DNA from 2 places in the Streptomyces sp. NPDC046215 genome. Region 2 is predicted to be linked to the other one. Evidence: riboswitches for the same ligand, from Rfam matches in the RefSeq annotation. Region 2 holds a riboswitch; the other holds the start of a gene.
What was found. Region 2 has a riboswitch for cobalamin ahead of metE (5-methyltetrahydropteroyltriglutamate--homocysteine S-methyltransferase). Riboswitches for the same ligand answer to the same signal wherever they lie in the genome.

Region 1 (4,867 bases), on a different contig from region 2:
GTAGCAGTGCCGCAGGGTGAAGCTGCCGTAGCGCACGTACACCGGCCCGTCGCCCCAGCGCAGGTCGGTGAGGATGTACGGGCCCTGCTCCCCGGCCAGGAGTGCGGCGAGGTCCTCGGCGACGGCGCGGCACTGCTCGTCGTCGCCGGGGTAGACGGTGATGAACTTCCCGCTGCCGCCCCGGTCGGCGTACTTGGCGTTGCGGGTGTGCAGGAGATAGGGGCTCGGGACGCACTTGAAGGCGACGCGCCGGGGCTCGCAGTAGTCGCGGACGGCGGCGAGGATCCGTTCGGCGTTGTCCAGGCAGGCCGAGACGTGGATCTTCCAGCCCTGGTCGGGCAGTGCGGCGTCGAGGGGGCGGAAGGCCAGCCAGTCGCCGGTCCGGTGACGCTGCCAGCCGGCGGGTGCCGGGCGGCGGGCCGACGGGTAGAGGGCGGTCGGGCCGTCGCCGTCGGACGGCAGCCGGTGCGGGGCGTCGTAGAACTGCCGGTCCGCGTCGCAGTAGACGGCGTACCCCTTGTTCATCGCTCCCCCTCGGCCGGTGACGACATGAAGGTTCCATGCCGCCGCCGGGAGGGGACAGTCACAACTGCCATGAACCCGCTATGAGGAACGCACGAGTAACAACCGGTCGGCTACCGCGGGTGGGGCTCGTCGGGCTCGTCGGGTGGGAAGATCGCGGCGCCGCTGTCGAGGGCACGGACGGTGATGGCCTCGACGGGGCAGCTCTCCGCGGCGGCGAGCACGGCCCCGGACGCCTCGGCCTCCGGGTCGGTCGGGTGGGACTGCCGGGCGGTGTCGAGCCGGAACGCCCCGGGAGCGGTGCCCGCGCAGAGTCCGGAGCCGACGCACACGCCCCGGTCGACCTCCACCCGCCAGCGCTCGCCCATCAGCGCTCCCCGTGCCCGGCGGGCAGGTGGATCATCTTGTGTTCCTGGTACTCGGCGAAGCCCTCGGGCCCGAACTCCCGGCCGAGGCCGGAGTTCTTGTAGCCGCCGAAGGGGCCGAGCATGTCGAGGCTGAAGGTGTTCACGCTGTACGTGCCGGTGCGCACCCGGCGCGCGATGTCGATGCCGTGCTCGACGTCGGCCGTCCAGACGCTGCCGGAGAGCCCGTAGTCGGAGTCGTCGGCGATGCGGACGGCTTCCTCCTCGTCGTCGTAGGGCAGCAGGCAGATGACGGGGCCGAAGATCTCCTCGCGGGCGATGCGCATGGTGTTGGTGACCTCGCCGAAGAGGGTGGGCTCCACGTACCACCCCGTCTCCCGCCCGGCCGGCCTACCGCCGCCGGCCAGCACCTTCGCCCCCTCGCGCTGCCCGAGCGCGATGTACTCCAGCGACCGGCGCCGCTGGCGCTCGGCGACGAGCGGGCCGACCTGGGTGGCGGGGTCGAGGGGGTCGCCGACGACGAGGGCGGCGGCGGCCGCGGCGAACCGCTCGGCCAGCTCGCCGTAGTGGGCACGCGGGGCGAGGATGCGGGTCTGGGCGACGCATGCCTGCCCGTTGTTCATCCAGGCGCTGGGCACGATGCCGGCGACGGCCGCGTCGAGGTCGGCGTCCGGCAGGACGATCGCCGCGGACTTGCCGCCCAGCTCCAGGGTGACGCGGGTGAGGTGGCGGGCGGCGACCTCCATGACGCGCCGGCCCGCGGCGACGGAGCCGGTGAAGGAGACCTTGTCGACGCCGGGGTGGCCGACGAGGTACTCGCTGACCTCCCGGCCGGCGGGCAGGATCGAGAGCACCCCCGCCGGCAGCCCGGCCTCCGCGGCGATCTCGGCGAGCAGGTAAGCGTCCAGCGGCGTCTCCGGCGCGGGCTTGAGCACCACCGAGCAGCCGGCCAGCAGGGCGGGGGCGAGCTTGGCGGCCGCGACGAACTGCGGCACGTTCCACGGCGCGACGGCCGCCACCACGCCGACGGGCTCGCGCCGCACGAGCAGCGGTCCGAGGACCCCGGCCCGCCGCTCCTCGAAGGGGATGCCGCGCGCGACGGCGACGGCACTGTCCCAGACCATCATCGCGCCGAGCGCCTGGGCGAGGACGCTCCAGGAGTAGGGGGAGCCGTTCTGGGCGGAGATGACCTCGGCGATCTCCTCGTGGCGGGCGGCGATACCGTCCTTGATCCGAGTGACGACCTCGATCCGCTCGGCGAGGGGCCGCTCGGCCCAGACGCCGGAGTCGAAGGAGGTGCGGGCGGCGGCGACGGCCCGGTCGACGTCCTCGCGGCAGGCGTGCGGGACGCGCCCGATGACGGCCTCGGTGTGCGGGGAGACGACGTCGATGGTGTCCCGCCCGGCGGGCTCGGTGAACGCGCCGCCGATGAAGAGCTGCCCGTACTCGATGAGTTCAGCCATGACTCGCCGCCTTCCGGCTCCGCCGCGGGTGCGCCACATCTGACGCTGCATCAGAACTGGTACCAGTTCCCGTGGCCGGGGGCAATGGGGGGCGGCGGGCGGGGGCGCGGAGCGCACGGCCGTGCGGGAGTGGGCCGGGCGGCCGCGGCCGGCCGACGCCCGGGCCCTTGGCCACCGGCCCGGACGCCATGGGGCGGGAGCGGCCACCGCCGGCCCGGCGCGTCTCGACGGCGCCGGGGCGGACGTCCCACGACCCGCAGCACCGGCCCACGGCCGCCCGCCTCGCACGCGCCGGGCCCGGCCGGAACGGGCACCCGACCGCGGCCGGCAGACGCCCGCGCTTCGACCGCGACGATCACCCTCACCGGTCACGACAGGCACCCGCCGCCGGCCGACGCGCACGGTCGTGTCGGGGCAGCGCCCGTGACGCCCCATCGCCCGCCCGGCCCGGCACCACTCGCCGGGCGCGACAGGGCCCGGGCCACCCGGGCCGAACGGGCAGTTGACCGCGGCCGACGGGCGCACGGGCCCGCGCCCTGGCCGCCGGGGCCGGGTGACGCGGGGCGGGGGCGGGTGCCCCCGGCCGGGCACCCGCCGCCGGACCGCGCGGCCGAGGCGGCCCCGTCCCGTGAGGCCCCCGCCGGACAGAGCGGCCCCGCCGGAGGCCGAAGCCCCCCCTCATACCGTCGCAATCGTGGCGGTATGAGCCACCCATAAGCCGCCGGTTAAAGTGTCCGTGACAACTTCATCCCGCCTCGGAACGGGGAAAGCCGGTGGGAATCCGGCGCTGACCCGCAACCGTGACGACGGCCGCGCCCGTGCGGACCGTACGAGCCGGACCACCCGCGCCCTGGCGGCAAGGCTTTCCGGAGCCGGTCGCGCCGCCCCTCGGCGGTGCCCGGCCCCACGGCACCGTCGAGGTATACGGAGCCGGGCCCGGTGCCACCGCGCGGAACGCGCGGAGGGGCGGCCGTGCGCGGTGGCACAGTCCGTACCCGTCCGCCCGCCGACCCCCGCAGCGACCCACCGAGAGGCACCGACCCCATGGCCCCCTCCCTCGCCGTCCACGCGCGCCGCGGCGCCGTGGCCCTGGCCACCGCCGCCGTCCTGAGCACGGCCATGGCGCCCGCCGCGTTCGCCGACGCCTCCCCGTCGCCGGCCGCCCCCGGCCTGTACGGCACCGAGGACCCCAAGTTCGACGGCGTCTTCCGGCAGTCCCTGACCTTCGTGGCGCAGAGCGCCGTCGGCGTCTCCCCCGCCAAGGAGGCCGTCGACTGGCTCACCGGCCAGCAGTGCGCGGACGGCGGTTTCCCCGGCTTCCGGGCCGACCCCGCCAAGGCGTGCGACACCCAGAAGGAGTTCACCGACCAGACCGCCGCGGCCGTCCAGGGCCTCGCGGCGGCCGGCGGCCGGTCCGAGCAGGTGACGAAGGGCCTCGACTGGCTCAAGGCGCACCAGAACGACGACGGCGGCTGGGGCTACCAGCCCGGCAGCCCCAGCGACGCGAACTCCACCTCCATCGCCCTCGGCGCGTTCGCCGCCACCGGGCAGGACCCGGCCAAGGTCGCCGCGAAGGGCGGCAAGGACCCGGTGGCCACGCTGCTGACGTTCCAGCTCGGCTGCGACGCGAAGGAAGGGGAGCGCGGCGGTTTCTCCTTCCTGAAGGACGACAAGAGCGGGCTGCGCGCCGACAACCTCGCCAGCGCCGCCGCGGGCCTGGCCACGCGCGGCAAGGGCTTCCTCGTCGAGCCGCCGAAGAAGGGCGCGGACCAGCCCCTGAAGCCGCTGGACTGCGCTGCCGACGACAAGGCGAAGCCGAAGGACGCCGCCGCGGCGGCCGAGGCCGTCGACGGGTACCTCTCCGAGGCGCTCGCCAAGAACGGCGGCTACCTCGTGCCGTCCATGCCCGGCGCCCCGGCCAAGCCCGACCAGGGCAACACCGCCGACGCCGTCGTCGCCCTCGCCGCGGGCGGCCACCGCGAGGCCGCCGAGAAGCCGCTGACGTGGCTGCGGTCCAAGGAGAGCGGCACCGCCGACTGGGCGAAGAACCACCCCGGCCGCGTCGCCAAGCTCATCCTCGCCGCCCACGCCACCGGCGCCGACCCGCGCGACTTCGCCGGCACCGACCTGGTCGCCCAGCTGAACGCGATGGGCCCGAAGCCGGAGTCCGCCTCCTCGGCGGAGCAGAAGGACGAGGAGAAGAAGGACGACGACAAGGGCGTCAGCGTCTGGTGGATCGTCGGCGTCTTCTTCGTCGCCAGCATCGGCGCCGGCTTCCTGATCAGCGGCCGGAAGAAGAAGCAGCTGTGACGGTCCGCCGCGGCGCGCGCGCCCTCGGGGCGCTGCTCCTCGCCGGGGTCCTCGCCGGGCTGGGCGCGGCCCCCGCGCAGGCGGCCGGGTACCGGTACTGGTCGTTCTGGGACGCCACCGGCAGCGGCTGGGCGTACGCCACGCAGGGCCCGTCCACGGCGCGGCCCGGCGACGGGGACACCGTCGGCTTCCGGTTCGCCGTCAGCG
Region 2 (4,867 bases):
CGGCGGCAAGGTCCTCGTCCCCACCTCGCAGCACATCCGCACCCTCAACGCCGCCCGCCTCGCCGCGGACATCGCCGACGTGCCCACGGTGCTCGTCGCCCGCACCGACGCCCTCGCCGCCAACCTGCTCACCAGCGACGTCGACGAGACCGACGCCCGGTTCTGCACCGGCGAGCGCACCCCCGAGGGCTTCTACCGGGTCGAGCCCGGCATGGCCCCCGTCATCGCCCGCGGCCTGGCCTACGCCCCGTACGCGGACCTGTTGTGGATGGAGACCGGCACCCCGGACCTCGCCCAGGCCAAGGAGTTCGCCGAGGCGATCCACGCCCGGTACCCCGGCCAGCTGCTCGCCTACAACTGCTCGCCGTCCTTCAACTGGCGCGCCGCGCTCGACGACGACCAGATCGCCAAGTTCCAGCGGGAGCTCGGCGCGATGGGCTACCGCTTCCAGTTCATCACCCTCGCGGGCTTCCACTCCCTCAACCACGGCATGTTCGACCTGGCCCGCGGCTACGCCGAGCACGGCATGACCGCCTATGTCGACCTCCAGGAGCGGGAGTTCGCCGCCCAGGCGCAGGGGTTCACCGCCGTCAAGCACCAGCGCGAGGTCGGCACCGGCTACTTCGACCTCGTCAGCACGGCGGTCAACCCCGCCGCCGCGACCCTCGCCCTGCGCGGCTCCACCGAGGAAGAGCAGTTCCACTAGGGCGTGTCTTACGGGTCAGCCCGGATCAGGCCGCGGCGTCCGGTGCGGTACCTCGCAAGGCGGAGCATCTCCCGCGTACTGGGCGTACTCGGGTGATGCGACAACGCGGCGAGGTGCCGTGCCGGGCGTCGCGGCCCCGGGCTGACCCGTAAGACACGCCCTAGCCCCTCGGAGCCCGGCACCCGCCGCCGGCCCGGCCGGGTGCCGGGCCGGCACGCCCTCAGGTGAGGGCCGGAGCCCGGCGCCGCCCGGCCCTCACCGCCCCCGTCAGGAGACCGCATGTCCCTCACCACCGTGACCGGCCGCGCCCAGGTGCTCGGCGCACCGGGCGCCCGCTTCGACGAGATCCTCACCCCCGCCGCCCTGGACGCCGCCCTGCCCGACCGCGCCAAGGTCACCCCGACCGCCCCGTTCCCGCGCGCCTCCACCGAACTGCCGGTCCGCACCTGCCACCGGCGCGGCGCCCACGCCATCGGCGGCACGGCCGCCCGCCTTCCCGGCCGCGACGCCCGGGTGAACGAGGCGGCCCTCTTCGCACCCACCGCCCTCGCGGACCACCTGCCCGCGTTCTCCACCACCGACGCCCACGCCCGCCACCTCGTCCGCCGCCGCCCGGCGGTGACCTCGTGAACCCCGCCGTGCGGCGCGTGGGCGTCGTCGGCGGCGGCCGGATGGGCGCCGGCATCACCGAGGTGTGCGCCCGCGCCGGGCTCGACACCCTCGTCTGCGAGACCGACACCGCCGCCGCCCACCGGTCCCGCGACCGCGTCGCCCGCTCCCTCGAACGCGCCGTCGAGCGCGGCAAGACCGACCGCCCCACCGCCGAGGACGCGCTCACCCGCCTCACCTTCACCGTGACCTCGACGACCTCGCCGACCGGCAGCTCGTCATCGAGGCCGTCGTCGAGGACGCCGAGGTCAAGACCGCGATCTTCACCGCCCTCGACAAGATCGTCGAAGATCCGGCGGCGATCCTGGCCACCAACACCTCCTCCCTCCCCGTGATGCGCCTGGGCATGGCCACCCGCCGCGCCGACCGCGTCCTCGGCCTGCACTTCTTCAACCCCGTGCCCGTGATGCCGCTCGTGGAGATCGTCACCTCGCTGCACACCACCGCCGAAGCGGCCGCCACGATCGAGGAGTTCGCCACCGTCACCCTCGGCAAGAGGACCGTCCGCTCCCGGGACCGGGCCGGCTTCGTCGTCAACGCCCTCCTCGTCCCCTACCTCCTCGCCGCGATCCGCATGGCGGAGTCCGGCTACGCGACGGCCGACGACGTCGACACCGGCATGGAGCTGGGCTGCGCCCACCCCATGGGACCGCTGAGACTGGCCGACCTGATCGGCCTGGACACCGTGGCCGCCATCGCCCGGTCCCTCTACGAGGAGTTCAAGGAGCCCCTCTACGCCCCGCCGCCGCTGCTGCTGCGCATGGTCGAGGCGGGGCTGCTCGGGCGCAAGACGGGCCGGGGCTTCCACTCCTACGATCGGGGCTGAGGGGCCCCGGCCCGTGGGGCACGGGCGCGGAGCGGCGAAGGGGGCCGCTCCGCGCCCGCCCGGTGCCACCGCCCGGACCGGCGTCTCAGGCCGCCGTCCGGAATGTGAACGGCCCTATCCGGGACGTGATCCAGCGCCTAGGCTGCTCACGCAGCTGGTTCGCCCTGCCCGCCAGGCAGGCGCGTCGCAAGAGGGAACCCGGTGGGAATCCGGGACTGCCCCGCAGCGGTGAGCGGGAACGACCGCCGTCATACGCACTGGACCCCAGGAGTCCGGGAAGCGACGGCCAGTAGGTGTCTGCCCCCGGCAGACGTGCCCGTGAGTCCGAAGACCTGCCACTGCCCGTGGGCGACCGTTCGCCCGCGGAGATCCCGGTGACCTCGAGGGCGGGTCGGCGTACGCACCAGGCGGGCACCCGCGCGACGACCTCGCGCCGTGGGCCGCCCGGTCCGTCACCCTTCGCGCCCTCCCCCGTCCCGGGGTCGACAGGACGAAAACTCGCGAAGGAGAGTTCCGTGACCACCAAGTCCGCAGCCGCGGCAGCACGCGCCACCGTCCACGGCTACCCCCGCCAGGGCCGGAACCGGGAACTGAAGAAAGCCGTCGAGGGCTACTGGAAGGGCCGCGTCACCGCCGACGCCCTCCGGGACACCGCCGCCGGACTGCGCCGCACCCACTGGCGGGACCTGGCCGGCGCCGGGATCCACGAAGTGCCCACCGGCGACTTCTCGTACTACGATCACGTCCTCGACACCAGCGTCATGGTCGGCGCGATCCCGGCCCGGCACCGCGCGGCCGTCGCCGCCGACCCCCTCGACGGCTACTTCGCCATGGCCCGCGGCACCCAGGACGTGGCCCCGCTGGAGATGACCAAGTGGTTCGACACCAACTACCACTACCTCGTCCCCGAACTGCGCCCCGACACCGTCTTCACCGCCGACTCCGCCAAGCAGGTCACCGAATGCGAGGAAGCCCGCGCCCTCGGCCTCGACCCCCGCCCGGTCCTAGTCGGTCCCGTCACCTACCTCCTGCTCGCCAAGCCTGCCCCCGGCGTCCCCGCGGACTTCGAGCCGCTCACCCTCCTCGACCGGCTCCTGCCCGTCTACGCCGAGGTCCTCGCCGACCTCCGCGCCGCCGGAGCCGCCTGGGTCCAGCTCGACGAACCGGCCCTCGCCCAGGACCGCACCCCCGCCGACCTGAACGCCGCCGCCCGCGCCTACCGCGACCTCGGCGGCCTCACCGCACGCCCGCGGCTGCTCGTCGCCTCCTACTTCGACCGGCTCGGCGAGGCCCTCCCCGTCCTCGCCAAGGCGCCCGTCGATGGACTCGCCCTCGACTTCACCGGCCCCGCCGCCGCCAACCTCGGCGACCTCGCCGCCGCCGGGGGACTGCCCGGCAAGCGCCTGGTCGCGGGCGTCGTCAACGGCCGCAACGTCTGGATCAACGACCTCGAGAAGTCCCTGGCCACCCTCGGCACCCTCCTCGGCCTCGCCGACCGCGTCGACGTCGCCTCCTCCTGCTCCCTGCTGCACGTCCCCCTGGACGCCACCGCCGAACGCGACATCGACCCGCAGATCGCCCGCTGGCTCGCCTTCGCCCGCCAGAAGACCACCGAGATCGTCACCCTGGCCCGCGGCCTGGCCCACGGCACCGACACCATCGCCGCCGACCTCGCCGCCAACCGCGCCGATCTCGCCTCCCGCGCAGGCTCCGCCCTCACCCGCGTCCCGGCCGTACGGGCCCGCGCCGCGGCCGTCACCGCCGCCGACACCCGCCGCTCCCTGCCCTACCCCGAGCGGGCCGCCGCCCAGCGCGCCCGGCTGCGCCTGCCGCTCCTGCCGACGACCACCATCGGCTCCTTCCCCCAGACCACCGAACTGCGCACCGCCCGCGCCGGCCTGCGCGCCGGCCGCGTCACCGCCGCCGCCTACGAGGAGCGCATCGAGGCCGAGATCCGCGAGGTCCTCTCCTTCCAGGAGAAGGCCGGGATCGACGTCCTGGTCCACGGCGAGCCCGAACGCAACGACATGGTCCAGTACTTCGCCGAACAGCTCACGGGCTATCTCGCCACCCAGCACGGCTGGGTCCAGTCCTACGGCACCCGCTACGTCCGCCCGCCGATCCTCGCCGGCGACATCTCCCGCCCCGAGCCGATGACGGTCCGCTGGACGTCCTACGCGCAGTCCCTCACCGACCGCCCGGTCAAGGGCATGCTGACCGGCCCGGTCACCATGCTCGCCTGGTCCTTCGTCCGCGACGACCAGCCGCTGGGCGAGACCGCCCGTCAGGTCGCCCTCGCCCTGCGCGACGAGGTGAACGACCTGGAGGCCGCGGGCAGTTCCGTGATCCAGGTCGACGAGCCCGCCCTGCGCGAGACGCTGCCCCTGCGCGCGGCCGGCCACGCCGGCTACCTCGCCTGGGCGACCGAGGCGTTCCGCCTCACCACCGGCGGCGTCCGCCCGGACACCCAGATCCACACCCACATGTGCTACGCCGAGTTCGGTGACATCCTCCAGGCCATCGACGACCTGGACGCCGATGTCATCAGCCTGGAGGCCGCCCGCTCGCACATGCAGGTCGCGGGGGAACTCGCCACCGCCGGCTACCCCCGGGAGGTGGGCCCCGGGGTGTACGACATCCACTCGCCGCGCGTCCCCGGCGCCGAG

Region 1: it holds a riboswitch for cobalamin, as region 2 does, so the genes downstream of both, ABZ951_RS16800 (prenyltransferase/squalene oxidase repeat-containing protein) here and metE (5-methyltetrahydropteroyltriglutamate--homocysteine S-methyltransferase) in region 2, are expected to answer to the same signal.

The regions. Positions count from the first base shown of each region.
Region 1 is NZ_JBEYZW010000033.1:55,333-60,199, reverse strand. Features, by position in the region: gene lanKC (class III lanthionine synthetase LanKC) at 1-525, opposite strand, end outside; gene ABZ951_RS16810 (ferredoxin) at 636-890, opposite strand; gene ABZ951_RS16805 (aldehyde dehydrogenase) at 890-2,350, opposite strand; cobalamin riboswitch at 3,064-3,216, shown strand; gene ABZ951_RS16800 (prenyltransferase/squalene oxidase repeat-containing protein) at 3,323-4,660, shown strand; gene ABZ951_RS16795 (SCO2322 family protein) at 4,657-4,867, shown strand, end outside.
Region 2 is NZ_JBEYZW010000019.1:293-5,159, reverse strand. Features, by position in the region: gene aceA (isocitrate lyase) at 1-706, shown strand, start outside; partial or broken gene ABZ951_RS11225 (hypothetical protein) at 1,082-1,237, shown strand; partial or broken gene ABZ951_RS11220 (3-hydroxybutyryl-CoA dehydrogenase) at 1,333-2,201, shown strand; cobalamin riboswitch at 2,340-2,556, shown strand; gene metE (5-methyltetrahydropteroyltriglutamate--homocysteine S-methyltransferase) at 2,717-4,867, shown strand, end outside.